One region of the Sporosarcina sp. FSL W7-1349 genome, then DNA from elsewhere that is predicted to be linked to it. Evidence: riboswitches for the same ligand, from Rfam matches in the RefSeq annotation. Region 1 holds a riboswitch; each other region holds the start of a gene.
What was found. A riboswitch is a leader RNA that binds a small molecule or an ion and turns the genes downstream of it on or off. The one in region 1 is predicted to bind cobalamin.
Positions count from the first base shown of each region.

Region 1 (4,809 bases):
GCCGCTCCAAGACGCATAGGCGATCAAGAATGACACCATTCGCACTCCTCAATATCCGATGCGGTGGAACGGGTGTAATAGGTCGTTTTCATACCGGATTGCCATGCTTGGAGATGGAGGCCAAGCAACACCGATGCGCGTATATTATTCGGCACATAGAGATTAAACGAAATCGACTGGTCAATATGGCGCTGCCGGGCCGCATTTTGTTTAATGGACCACCGCTGATCTACAATATAAGCGGAACGGCGGTATACATCATACGTATGATGATTGAGGTCCGGCGCGATGACCGGCAACTTATAATCCTTCTTTTCCTCATGATAGAACGGTTTAAAGACCGGATCGATTGATGCCGTGGAGCCAGCAATCACTGATGTCGAACTGTTCGGCGCTACGGCCATTAAGTAGCCGTTTCGCACGCCATATGCCGCCACCTCAATTCGCAGCTCCCGCCAAGCGCTTGAATCATAGCCGCGCTTCACAAAATAATCGCCTGATTGCCAATCCGAACCTCTAAATAGTGGATAAGCTCCTTTTTCTCTTGCCAGTTCCATTGATGCTTGAATCGTCGCATACGCAATCTTTTCATAAAGACGGTCAGCGTACTCAACAGCTTCCTCCGATTCCCACTGGATGTTTTCCAATGCCAATAGGTGGTGCCAGCCAAATGTACCAAGACCGATTCCGCGATAGCGTGCATTGGTCCGCTGCGCTTGAACGACTGGAATTTCATTCAAATCAATGACATTGTCTAGCATGCGGACTTGAATGCGGATCAAACGGTCCAACACGTTTGCTGGGATTGCCTTTCCAAGGTTAATGGAAGATAAATTACAAACAACAAAATCACCTGGTTTTGATCGGGTGACGACAAGATCATCTTCCAATGCAACTGATTCAAACTTTGTCGGACTCATATTTTGCATGATTTCCGAACAAAGATTAGAGGAATAGATCATCCCCTCATGCCGATTTGGATTCGTGCGGTTTACCTCGTCACGATAAAACATGAAAGGCGTCCCCGTTTCGAGCTGACTGCGCATAATGCGTTTCATAATTTCAATTGCCGGTATGGTTTCTTTCGTTAATTTCGGGTGATTTACACATTCCTCGTACTTATCACGAAACGACCCAGCACCTTTCGTTTCATCATAAAAATCCTCCAAGGAATACCCCATCACCGTGCGAACTTCATGCGGATCGAACAAATACCACTCTCCCCGCTTTTCGACCTGCTCCATGAACAGATCCGGCAAACAAACCCCTGTAAAAATGTCATGGGCTCGCAACCGCTCGTCTCCGTTATTCAGCTTCAAGTCAAGGAACGTCACTATATCTTGGTGCCATACATCAAGATATACAGCAATAGCCCCTTGGCGCTGCCCTAATTGATCCACGCTGACAGCCGTATTATTCAATTGTTTGATCCACGGCAGTACACCGCTCGATGCTCCCTTGAATCCCCGGATAGACGAGCCGCGAGCCCGAACTTTCCCCATATAGACGCCAATGCCGCCCCCATATTTGGATAAATTAGCTATGTCAGTATTGCTATCATAAATTCCTTGCAAGGAATCATCCACGGTATCGATGAAGCAGCTGGATAGTTGTCCATTCGGTTTGCCGGCATTCGCTAACGTCGGCGTCGCTACGGTCATGTACAATTCGCTCATCGCCCAATAGGCTTCAGCCACTTTCTCCAAGCGATCGACCGTTTCATTCTGCATTAATGTCATCGCGATGATGAGCCATCGCTCTTGAGGAAGCTCGACAGGTTGTTTGTCGAAATCCACTGCTATATACCGATCCATCAACGTTTTCAATCCTATGTAGGTAAACAGTTTATCCCGTTCTGGCTCAATCAGCTTGCCGATTGCCGCTAAGTCATTCGGATCGTAATTCTCGAGAAGGTCGGCCGTGTACAAACCTTGCCGCACCAAGCGGGCTACATGTTCGGCAAAATTAGAGTATACGTCGACACCGCGCAATTCTTTCTGTTGCCTGTACGCTTCTTTCAAATAAAGGCGGGCCGCCACGTACGTCCAATACGGGGCAGCTTCGTCGAGTAAACTAAGCGCCTCTAAAATCATCGCTTTTGTCCACTCGGATTCATCCCCGGCCGGGTGTTGCCGTTGCCATCTCTTACTGGCAAGGGCCAAGGGTTCAATAGCGTCGGTGCCAAATTCATTTTGCAGTTCATTCATCACTGTGGGAACGGTACTTTTTTCAATTAATCTTGTCATCCTATTCCTCTCCTTTATAAAAATAAATCAAAAAAGCGATGGCCTCCACCTCTTCCGGTAGGAGCCATCGCTCAGGATTTTATGTAGAAACAAACGATACACATTTCGCCTAAAAAGTCATTAGCAAAAAGCCGCTTGCCCCCACCTCTCAACCCCCGAAGAAAGTGTCGCAGACGATAGGCGGCAGGTATACTGGCTTGCGCTTCATCCTTCCAGCCTCCCTTCCCACAGCCTTTGCTGCAGTGGTTATCGAGGCGGTCGTCAGCGACCACAGTTGCGGGGACAGCTCCGGTTTGCATCCGGATTCCCTTTTAAACCAAATCTGGTACCATCCAATCGTTAGATACTACTATATGTTGTGTATTAACACCTCTTCCACCCTAACATGTTGTATACGATACGTAAATAGGTAAAAATATTTACGTATAAAAAATAAAATCCTGTATCACCCTAAGGCAATACAGGATTTCATACTCACTTAACGGTTGCGGTTATTATTGTTTCGGTTGCGGTTTTGGTTATCCCGGTTGTTTTGATTATTATCGTTGCGCTGTGGAATGTCGTCCAAGAAGTCTTGACCAAATTCCAAGTTATCCAATTCCCGGTTACGATCTTGGTTATTGTTATTGCGATTTTGACGATCTTGACGTTGACGATCTTGGTTGTTGTCCCTCATTTGAACACTCTCCATTTTTTGTTATTGTTAAGCGAATTCATAAATTCACTTACAACCTCTATACTGTCCCTTTTCTAGAAATTCACTCATCTTTTCAATTGCCAAAGAAAGTAAAATGAAATGAAGCGGGAACGCCATGAAACAACTGACAATCGAAAATCTGTCTATTTTTTATAATGTGTGAAATAATTTTACGGAATGAACAATTTAGGAGGAGATCGCATGAATGCAGGACAGCAAAAATTTCAATCCTTTATTTTGGAAAGAGTGCAAGAGGATAAAATCGGAGAAGCGGAGGACTTGCTCGCGGAAAGTTTTCAAAAGCAAGCGGACCGCACTTTCGATCAAGCTTACTTAACGAGTTTCATGCCTCGCATGAAAGCACTTTTGAAGCCGGAACATGTGGAAGAAGTGGACCGCATTATGCAGGAGTTCGGTTCGAATTTTGTCCGATAATGTAAAAAATCGGTTTTCATCGCAAGGAGCGTGAGAATGTTGAATTCGTTTTGCCCGGAAATTTGGCCCGAAGACGCGACGCCTCCTTCCGAGAAAAATTGTAAGGAATGCGGGCTCTATGAACAAGGAACTCGTATGATTTGGGGAGAGGGAAATCCCAAAGCTCCTATAATGATTGTCCTCGATAATCCAGGCGCGCGGGAGGATCGTGAAGGGACGCCGATGGTCTGCGGGACGCGACAAACATTGCAGCAGGCCGCTTTTGAGGCGGGCTTATCGAAGGATTCCCTTTATGTCACGTATGTGCTGAAACGAAAGCCGATTCGCGCCTATGACAAAGAAACGGTGCGGCATATTTGCATCCGCCATTTGGTAAGGCAGTTGGAAGAACAGCAACCCGAGCTTGTCCTTTGTCTAGGGAATGTTGCTGTACAGTCATTTTTCCAAAACCCCGAAGCGGAGGTCAAACAATTGCGAGGCAGCTGGCATGATGTCCGGGGCTATCGGACCGCCGTCGCCTATCATCCGCTGGCCGCCAGACGCCGGCCGAATTTATATCCATTGTTGGCGGAGGATTTGAAGTTTGTGGCGGCAGAGTTGGAGAAATGAAGTTCCAGATGCGGATTTTGAGAAAAAGGGATTGTCCCGCTTGGACAATCCCTTCAGACTGTAGACAAAAGGGTTGGAAATCGATTTGATTTCCAACCCTTTTCCTGTTTTAAGTGTTTTTTTAGGGAAATGAGCCCTACCACTCTTCTATTTTTCTTTCTATTACGCCGTGGCTGGCGCTTTCCACGTCCAGCTGGCCAACTTCTTAAGATTCAAAGCAGCAAACGTAAGCATCGCTTGCATGGACAATTTTTTTAGCCCTCGTAGGGTTGTCCATCGCACCCGCTTTCACATGGGTGGAGTCGATAAAGACATGATCCGGGCTAAGAAGCCCACGATCTGCGACCTCCTTCAGCACCCGATAGAAGATCTGTTCAAATAGATCCGTATCTGTAAAACGGCGAATGTAGTTCTTCCCGAATGTGGAAAAATGGGGCACCTCTGTATGAAAGCCAAAGCCGAGAAACCAGCGGTATGCCATATTCGTTTCAATTTCTTTGATCGTTTGGCGCATGGATCGTATGCCGAAGGTATATTGGATGAATGTCATTTTGATCAGTACCACCGGGTCGATACTGGGTCTCCCGATTGTCGAGTACAGGTCTTCCACCAATGGATAGATGAACGCGAAGTCAATGGCTGCATCCAGTTTACGTACCAAATGATCCTGGGGCACCAACTGTTCAATAGTCAGCATTTCCAACTGTTCTCGTTGGTTCATTTGATTCTTCGTCATCATATCCATCACCTCTGTAAGTTTGAAGGAAAAACTGTTGATTGGAGCGGAGGATGGCGACTCCAGCGGGAACAGCACGAGCGGAA
Region 1 covers NZ_JBBOOK010000001.1:2,478,425-2,483,233, forward strand. The annotation lists gene MKY41_RS12215 (flavodoxin) at 1-39, opposite strand, end outside; gene MKY41_RS12220 (ribonucleoside-diphosphate reductase subunit alpha) at 24-2,246, opposite strand; cobalamin riboswitch at 2,413-2,594, opposite strand; gene MKY41_RS12225 (hypothetical protein) at 2,725-2,922, opposite strand; gene MKY41_RS12230 (hypothetical protein) at 3,145-3,378, shown strand; gene MKY41_RS12235 (uracil-DNA glycosylase) at 3,418-3,987, shown strand; gene MKY41_RS20775 (hypothetical protein) at 4,150-4,269, opposite strand; partial or broken gene MKY41_RS12240 (transposase) at 4,214-4,726, opposite strand.

Region 2 (4,809 bases), 1.7 Mb from region 1:
ACCATGAAAATCACGTATGCCTGCAACAAGGGATAATCTCGATAGGTGATAGCTTCCAATGCCATCGATCCAAGACCGGGCCATGCGAATACACTTTCCACGATGACCGTTCCCCCTAATAGCACGGCAACCGAGAGACCTAACAAAGTAATGATTCCTAACAGCGCATTCGGTAAAACATGTCTGATCAATATATGACTTTCCTTAATTCCCCGCGCTCGCGCCCCAATAACGAAATCCTGCGAATACTGATCCAAGATCGCTGCTCGGATCTGTCTTGTATATCTTCCGATTAAGGGAATCGATAACGTGAAAGCGGGTAAAATCACGCTATCCAAAGAGGTAGGATCGGTAATCTTAAACCAATTCAATTTCACAACAAAAAAATAGATTAACAGAAGCCCTAACCAAAAAGAGGGAATCGATATGCCAACGAGTGAAAACGCCCGAATCGTAAAATCAATCCAGTTATTTTTCTGCATGGCGGATAGAATTCCTAAAGTGAGAGAACATCCAACTAATATAAATAAAGCAACCATCGCTAATTTAACCGTCATGAACACTCTTTGTCCGATCACATCTGTGACGGGTCCCCTCGTAGAATACGAATAGCCAAGATCCCCTGTCACTAAGTTGGAGAGCCAGTTTCCATATTGCACGATAAACGGATCGTTTAACCCCATTTCTTCTCTTGTTTTCTCAAGCAACTCTGTAGTAGGTATCACATCATGCGAAGTCAACATCATTTCTGCCGGATCACTCGGGGTTAAATGCGACAGCCCAAAAGTGATAAAAGATGCCAAAAGCATTACCAGAAAGAGTTGGAGGAACCTTTTGAACACATACAATTTCATAGCATCACGTCCATTTTTCATTCCCAGTTTCCTGGGGAAAGACCCTATTCATTAATTTTTTTCGATAAAGAAATAGAAAGACACTTCTGCCCAAGCTAAATAAGATAAATGCCAGCCACAACCCATGATTTTGGTATTGCGGTATTAAGGTGTAATAAGCTATGAGAAAAAGAAGTAAAGATAAAATCATTGAATCCCTGATGGGACCTGTAAACGTACATCCAGTGAAAACCCCGAAATAGACAAGCCCAACGCCAATGACAAAAGGCAGCACAATCAGCCATATAAAAAATTCATGGCTCATGGCGATCACGCTTTCAATACTCGTAAAAGCGGCGATAATAGGATCCTTGAATAGGATGAGGACGACCGATAATACGATGCTTAATACGGCAGTACAAACATTCGATATAGAAAGCATTTCCTTATATTCTTGTAGATTTTTCTCCCCGGCACTTTTCCCCGCAAATACGCTAGAGGCATTCGCAATCCCGTCATACATATAGCAGATGATATAGTGTAATTGGAATAACACGGCATTCGCAGCTAGGACAACGGTGCCTAATTCCGCTCCTTTCGCAACAAACATATTAGTCATGACTAACAGGCAAACCGTTCTAATAAACAGATCGGTATTGACCCCAATCATTTTTTTGAAAGTTCCCGGATCGAATATGTTATGTTTCAGACCAAGTAGGGTGTTTACGTTTAATTTGCTACATATTAAAAAGGTTCCTAATACAAATCCATAAAACTGAGAAATCAGGGTAGCATAGGCGACTCCGGCAACTCCCATTTCAAACGCAAAAACCAACACCAAGTCTAAAATGATATTCAGGACGTTCATAGAGATCTGCAAAAAAAGGGTTTCTTTCACGTGTTTCCGCCCCATTAACCAGCCCAAATTGACATAGCCGAGCAGCACAAATGGAGCTCCCCATATGAGTATTTTGAAATAAGTGACGGCATGCTCCGTTACCTCGGGCTCCGGCCGATAAATTGATAATGCGATGTTTTGAATCAAGGTTTGACAAGCAATGAAAATAAGACTCATTATCAATGCGGTCACAAACGGCCGGACAAAAGCATAATAACGATCTTGCTCATGCCCGCTTCCTAAGGACTGCGCAGAAAATCCGGATGTACTCACCCGCAAAAATCCGAATAACCAATATAATGTATTGAAAATCACGGCACCGATGGCTACTCCACCGATATAAGAGGCATTGCCAAGCCTCCCTACGACCGCCGTATCGACCGCCCCTAATAGAGGCTGAGTGACGGTCGAAATGACAAAAGGGATAGCCAGTGCTAAGTATTCTTTATATTTCATAGACACCTCGCAGACGTACATATTGAGCAGTGATTCATGTTCTTCTTCGAGGAAATCGAAGTGATTTCATCACCCTTTCTTGCAATAGGCGGAAATGTGACCATTAAAAAAGAGCATTTAAACCAAATAGGTTCAAATGCTCACAAAAATGAGATAATCTGTCTTCAGCTAACAGAAATGACTTTTCGTAAACACACTCTCCTCTATTCCCGGGGGTTTATTTGTGTTCTTTAAACAGGCAGGTCTCCTGACTTATCCTCGATGCTCTCCGCGTCTTCCCGCTTTAAAAATAAAGCAGTGACATCTTGCAGGTCGCTCCGAATTACAGTGGCGGGTACCGTGTCGGATTTTCACCGAACTTCCCTTTTAAGCTATATGTATAGAAACTACACATAAAGCACCTATTTAAATTAGTATGTAATTGTAATGCCTATTTGCAATTCAGTAACTGAACGCGTATAGCAAGGCCATAATTGATTTCAATATACTATAAAAAAACACAATTGTCTACATCTTCCTGCATAGGGCTTCATTTGCTGACAGGCACTTAGGATTTTTTTCTTTTTCGGACATACAGGGCAATGGATTGAAGAATTAAATTAAGCACACTAATAACGAGGAGCAGTTGAACCGGATAGAACGGTTTGAAATAGCCATCCCAATTCCCGATCCCAGTCATTTGCAACGTCAAATAGCGGGATATCAAATAGGAAAAGACATTTCCGACCATCCAGACAACGATAGAAAACCTCTGCTTATTTTTGTAAGCTAGGACAGCGGGCACGACCAATAGCGGCACATAACCGAACATGGACCAATAGGCAAAATCCACATACATCGCTAGATACCCATAAGGGAAACTATATAAAATCAGGAAAAGTATTGACCAACCGTAGTTTTTCATGTGAGTCACATCCATTTCCGTTGCAGATCTTCGGATGAGTCCATAGTCCGTTTCATTTCCTTTTTGACTTCTTCCCAATCAAAAGTGCTGAAAATGCGGTAATCATCCGGATCTATAATGCGGTAATGCTGACTGACCACATTTTGCTGCAGTCGGTAGTCCTTCCAATTTTCTATGTCCCGCCACCATATGCGTCCGCCCATCGTCTTCCTTCCTGCCGGGCGGATCCGTTCGTACAACACCAGTTCCACCGTCTCGAGCGGATCCTCGCCAAGAGCGGACTGCAACGAAACACTTTCACGGAATAGACCGCAAACTGCCAAAACTACCGTCCATCCAGCCTGCACCCGCCCCTTTTCAATTTGCAGCAACGTTTTCTTAGAGATGCCAAGTAAATCCGCCATCCGCTGTTGGGTATGCCCCTGCTCAGTCCGAATCAACTTCATTTGCTCCGAAACAATATGTATAATTTCTTCTTTTATAATCATAATCACCCCTTTAGTGTAATTATACACCATAAAAACCGAGAGTGCCAGGCACCCAAACAATTCAGAATTGTGTTTAAATTGTTTAGGTGACTGTCCCCGGGGAATGCAAGCAGTGAAACTGTATATTTTTTCTTGCACGATCCAAACTATTGTAATCATCCTAAAGGAGGTACTATTCGTGGAGAGAAGTTCATCAAGCGACAGATACCAGCCGGTCACATCCGTCAACAGTGGCGTCGGTGTGGAAGTAATACCGGACATCTATTGTTACACGGACCAAATCGTCAATGTCGTTTTTTATGGAAAGCAAGGAGAGGGAGAAAAGTGGGTCCTGATCGACGCGGGGATGCCCACATCCGGTAAAAATATTATAGAGGAAGCCGAAAAAAGATTTGGAGCTGGCAATCCGCCGCAAGCGATCGTTTTGACCCATGCCCATTTTGACCATATCGGCGGATTGATTAATGTCCTTGAGGAATGGCCCGTCCCGGTATACGCTCATCCTTTGGAAATTCCGTACATCACCGGGCAACAAGATTATCCCGACCCCGACTTCATGGTGGAAGGCGGCATGGTGGCAAAAATGTCCGCCATGTTTCCAATTGAGGCGATTGATATCGGAGATCGAGCGAATCCGCTGCCTGCCGACAATTCCGTCCCTTCTATGCCTGGATGGAAGTGGATTCATACCCCGGGTCACTCGGCAGGACATGTCACCTTCTATCGCGAGTCTGATGGGGCGTTAATAGCGGGCGATGTGTTTGTCACCGTCCGTCAAGACGCCTTGTATAAAGTCCTCACGCAGGAACGCGAGATGTCCGGACCTCCCCGTTATTTGACACCAGACTGGACTGCCGCCGAACAATCCGTGAAAGCGATGCAAGCACTTCATCCGAAAGTGGCCGTCACCGGACATGGCGTACCGGTCTCAGGCGAATGGCTGGAAGAGAACTTGACGAAGCTTGCGGACAACTTCGCAGAAATGGCAGTGCCCGTCTATGGAAAGTTTGTCGATGGCGATAAACCCGCTCAGTAAATCGACTATTAAGCCTTCTTATCATTCGATAAGGGGGTTTATTAATTTTACAGAGGGATACCCGGATAAAAAGGATTCTCTGACTCCGGTACTTGCAATTCGCAACTTCCTGTCCGACCTAATAGTTGCAAAGCACAACCATTAAAACAATTACTTGCAATAAGCAAATACATCGATCGTTAGATAGTTGCGAA
Region 2 covers NZ_JBBOOK010000001.1:814,524-819,332, forward strand. The annotation lists gene nikB (nickel ABC transporter permease) at 1-875, opposite strand, end outside; gene MKY41_RS04080 (MATE family efflux transporter) at 859-2,187, opposite strand; cobalamin riboswitch at 2,408-2,607, opposite strand; gene MKY41_RS04085 (hypothetical protein) at 2,735-3,091, opposite strand; gene MKY41_RS04090 (helix-turn-helix transcriptional regulator) at 3,097-3,576, opposite strand; gene MKY41_RS04095 (MBL fold metallo-hydrolase) at 3,758-4,615, shown strand.
Region 2: another riboswitch for cobalamin. It lies ahead of MKY41_RS04080 (MATE family efflux transporter); the one in region 1 lies ahead of MKY41_RS12220 (ribonucleoside-diphosphate reductase subunit alpha).

Region 3 (4,809 bases), on a different contig from region 1:
GGGGAAACAAGGGTAATCCATCGGAATTCACCGGCGGGAACGTCATGCTTTTTTACAAACCCCAACTTTTCTGTATAAAACTCCAATGCCTTTCCTTGATCTTGTACAAATATACTCGTAACAATGATTTTCATACTGTGTTTGTCTCCTTTGCGATTTGGACGCATGGTACTCTGCTAACAATCTGGCCCTCAGCAGTAAGCCCCATACACTTGTCAGAAGTTTTTTTGATACGATTATTCTTTCCTTCTCGGTGGGATATTTTCCTTTTTCTTTATAAGGAACTCCCTAAAATTTTGCACATGCAATAAAAAAGATATATATACTTATAAATGTAGAACATTCATTATCGATTGTCTAAAATTAATTCCAAAAAGGACTGAAGAATGATGCAATCAAAAGTAATTACAACTGAAGAGAATTTACAAAAAGCCTTTGCGATCAGGAAAGAAGTATTTGTTCACGAACAGGGCGTTCCGCTAGAAGAGGAATTTGACAGTTTTGATACATTGAATGGACCATGTGAACACATATTAGTCTATTACGATGGAAAACCTGTTGGAACGGGAAGATTACGAGTGATGGATGGCTATGGAAAACTAGAAAGGATTTGCATTTTAGAGCATTATCGTAAATTCGGGATTGGAAAAGGAATTATCGAAGCGTTGGAAAAAATCGCAGCACAAAAGGGATTGGCCCGCGTTAAATTACATGGGCAGACGCAGGCCGAGGGCTTTTATCATAAACTGGGCTATCTTACTTCATCTACTGTATTTATGGAAGCCGGAATCCCGCATGTTTTAATGCTGAAGGAATTAATTACAAAGTTTGAAGAGGTTGAGTAAAGTGGACCCCTTTATCAGGAGGACCCGGTTATGGAGCTGGTGTTTTTACAATGGAAGGCATGACCAGCAAACGTGTCATGCTTTTCTCGCAATGATTGTCCAATACTCGACGTCGCCCGCATGCCGTTCTTGCATGACTCCTCCCAATGGATACCCTCCATTCTGCCAAACGTTTTCTTGAAACGGTTGGAGTCCATCCTGGATGGTTTCCTGTAAACTTTCCTCTTTCGTTAAGGAAGGAGTAACAACGCAATACTCTAAATAAGACGATGCCCAGCCCTGCAGCTTATGCGATTGATAGTTGTTCACCATCTCCACCACGGTAAAGCCTTGACTCTCCAACAAAAGCCCTGCTTCTTTCGGAAGCATGAGACTCAACTCGCGATCCACGCGATACCTGCCCTCGCTGTTCCGGTTGACGAATTTTTCAAATGTCGCTTCATAGTAGTAAACTTGCCGGGTCAAAGAAGTCCCTCTCCGGATATCCAAAGAGATTTCTTGGCGATTCATCAATTTCTTCCGATGGCTGAAAGTCCACTCCCGGCCCACTGGCGGTAAGATGATGTCAACCGCCAAAATACCATCTTTTTTCAAATGGCTATGTACTTTCTGAAGCAGTGTCACCTGTTCGCTTATTGCTGTAAAATGCTGGAGGAATCCGTCAGGCAAGAGAATATGTGAAAAGGTTTTGGGGAGATCCAGCTGCAAAGCATCCATTTCAACGACATCAAGTAAAGAAGGGCGATTTCTAAATAAAGCCTTCGCTTTTTTCTTCGCGAACTTTAACATGTCCCCGCTATTATCAATACCTGTCACCGGTATGCCCTTTCGGCTGATCTCAATTGCGATGCGTCCTGTGCCCACCCCAACCTCCAGCACATGTTGAGCCAATTCATCACGCTCTAGTAAATCTGTATAAAAAGAAATCCCCGACTTCCCTGCAAATTGATCATAATAATCCGCTTCCATGCTTTCATAGATGGCGCTCAACTCTTTCACATGCCTCTCCCCCTGCATCCCGCAGCGGTTGCACAAGCTGCCAGCCAGTTCGTGTAAGGATGTCCCTTTAGGCACTCCATTTCTCGTATCCCCAAACCATTCACTGTAGATAAACCCACACACTTGGCAATTGGTTACCGACATTCAAAGTCCTCCTTTTGACTGATTTCATATTTTCTAATATAAAAAAGCACGCACACCTATTGAGGGGTACATGCTTATCAGAAAAAAGTATATGTCTTTATAAAAATATGACCATTCTTTCCGTAAACACTTTCCTATCTCCCGTAGGTTCATCTGTGTCCGTAAATAGGCAGGTCTCCTGACTTATCTTCTACACAACTTGCGCCTTCCCGCTTTCATACAGCAGTGGCGTTATGCAAATTGCTCGGAATTTACAGTGGCGGGAACCGTGTTGGAATTTCACCAAACTTCCCTTTTAAGCCGTCCTTCCAATCTACAAGGACGGCACCTATTTAAGAAATATTCACTTTTCCCTCATCATCGTACCATATTCTGAATGCGGTGACAGTCACTAAGACAATTTAACAGCGATTCCTCGCGACGATAGCCACCTATCTTCTACTAGGTGCTAGCTTTTATTCTGCAAACCATTTTAGTTTCGGTCCGCACTTGTCGTAACATTCTTCTCGCTTTGACTCTGGGACAAACTAGGTGAAATGCCTTAAAAAATTCTAATACGTATCATCGATAATTCATGACTTCTTTATTTTCGTAGAAATTCTCCATCTTCATTTTAAGGACATGCACCTCTTTTAATTCTTTGGTGTACTGTAAAAACAGTTCTTTGTCTCTAATTTCCAACGACTTGTCTATTTGAAATTCCAAAAAGTTTATCTTCAAATCCAAGTCATAATCTGGTACTAGCTTTCCTTGCTTAGAGTATTGTTCCAAATCTGCAAGAGCGATATATAAACGCCCTCGATTATAAATCGTAGCTAGAACATACCACTTATTTTCATAGGTAAAACCTTAAATGCTTCGATGATATCCCATTTATGAATTGTTACCATAGTTACATGTCTTTTGTCTGGACAAAAACAGTCCATATGATGAGTAAATGTTTCGTTAGCAATGAAATACTGAATCACAGGCATTCCCTCCTATTCATAAGCATCGAGCTCTGTTTTTGAAATTCTGCTCATACCTTTTGATGGCACATTGATTTTGCATTTAATAATTAAACGCTTTTAATTCCAGTAAAAGTTATACATATCCAAAATAAATTAATGATAATGAGAATCATTTTCAATTATGTTTAGTTTAAATGAAATAAACTATTAGAGTCAAGTGAATTGGCGTTGAATGATAGGTTGATAAGAATTATTACGGGTTAACATATTTGCGGAGAGTACATGAAATAAAGGTATCAGCTGGTTCCTTTATTTCATGTACTAATGGAATGAATGTTCGAATTGGGAAAGAGGAAATAGTACTGCCCTGTTGGTTAAGAGGGATTGGGCAACTCAAGTATTTTTCCGACTACTTAGAGCGGTCACGACCAAGGGGGACAATTAGCGGCGTATCGGTTATCGGATCTTGAATGACTTTGCATTTCAGTCCGAACACTTCCTCGACAAGTTCTTCCGTAACAATGTCGGATGGGTTGCCTTGAGCAATCACCTTGCCCGCTTTCATAGCAATCAGATGAGTGGCATAGCGTGCAGCATGATTTAAATCATGAAGCACAGCTACTAACGTATTTCCCTGTTCGTTGAGATCTGTAAATAATTCGAGCAGTTCAATTTGGTGGGAGATATCCAAGTAAGTGGTCGGCTCGTCCAGCAAAAGCAATGGCGTTTGCTGGGCAAGCACCATCGCCACCCAGACTCGCTGTCGCTGCCCTCCGGAAAGCTCATCGACATAGCGATTGGCAATATCTAATGTATTGGTCAGCTCCATCGCTGTTAATACGGCGTGTTCATCTGCCTCCGTCCATTGCTGAATAAGATTTTGATAGGGATAACGTCCATGTGCCACTAAATTCGCAACAGTGATTCCATCAGGAGCAATAGATGATTGTGGCAACAGCCCAAGCTTTTTTGCTACCTCTTTTGATTTATATGAACTTATCTCTTTACCATCCAAAAGTACATGACCAGCTGAAGGTTTGATCAGATTGGAAAGGGTACGTAACAGGGTGGATTTTCCACACGCATTCGGTCCGATAATGACTGTAAAGGATTTGTCCGGTATTTCAATTGAGAGTTTTTCGAAGATCACTCTTTGATCGTATTGAGCGGTGATATTTTCAACTCCGAGACGCGAATGCACATGTAAAGTCGTCTGTCCTTGTCTATCTGTTTTTGGTCTACCCATAAGCAATTACAACCTCTTTCAAGAATATAAGATCAATTCACACGATGGAACGTGCTTGACGGAACAATAACCACACTAAGTACATACCACCCAACGATAAAGTCAGCACGCCTACAGGCAAAATCATTCCGGGAATCATCCGCTGTGCCAGAATATCAGCGCTTAATAATACAAATGCACCGACAGCGGCCGTTGGAGCTAAGCTTTCAGCCGTATTTGCAAGACGCAGTGCAATTTGTGGAGCAACTAATGCAACAAACGTCACCGGTCCCATGATGGCTGTCGCAGTTGCTGTTAAAGCTACCGCGATCAAAATCACTGCCAATTGGGTCCGTTCAAAATGGACACCGTGGGACTTGGCTGCATCCCGGCCCAATTCCATTTCACGGAGAGGCCGATTCATGATCGCTGCTAAGATAATCAAAACGGCTATAAATAAGACTGCTGGAATCACATGTGCCCAATCGATCCCATTCAAAGACCCTACTCCCCAAGCACCTGCTGTCAATGCGACTTCAGCTTGACTTTGCAGCAGCAACATAGAATTGACGCTGCCTAATAAAGTCGAAATGGCGATACCGACAATAATTATTCGAAAGCCCTGCGTCCCTTTGCGAAATGCAAA
Region 3 covers NZ_JBBOOK010000002.1:254,647-259,455, forward strand. The annotation lists gene MKY41_RS15125 (VOC family protein) at 1-134, opposite strand, end outside; gene MKY41_RS15130 (GNAT family N-acetyltransferase) at 390-845, shown strand; gene MKY41_RS15135 (methyltransferase domain-containing protein) at 921-1,988, opposite strand; cobalamin riboswitch at 2,140-2,335, opposite strand; gene MKY41_RS15140 (IDEAL domain-containing protein) at 2,550-2,693, opposite strand; gene MKY41_RS15145 (ABC transporter ATP-binding protein) at 3,348-4,184, opposite strand; gene MKY41_RS15150 (FecCD family ABC transporter permease) at 4,222-4,809, opposite strand, start outside.
Region 3: another riboswitch for cobalamin. It lies ahead of MKY41_RS15135 (methyltransferase domain-containing protein); the one in region 1 lies ahead of MKY41_RS12220 (ribonucleoside-diphosphate reductase subunit alpha).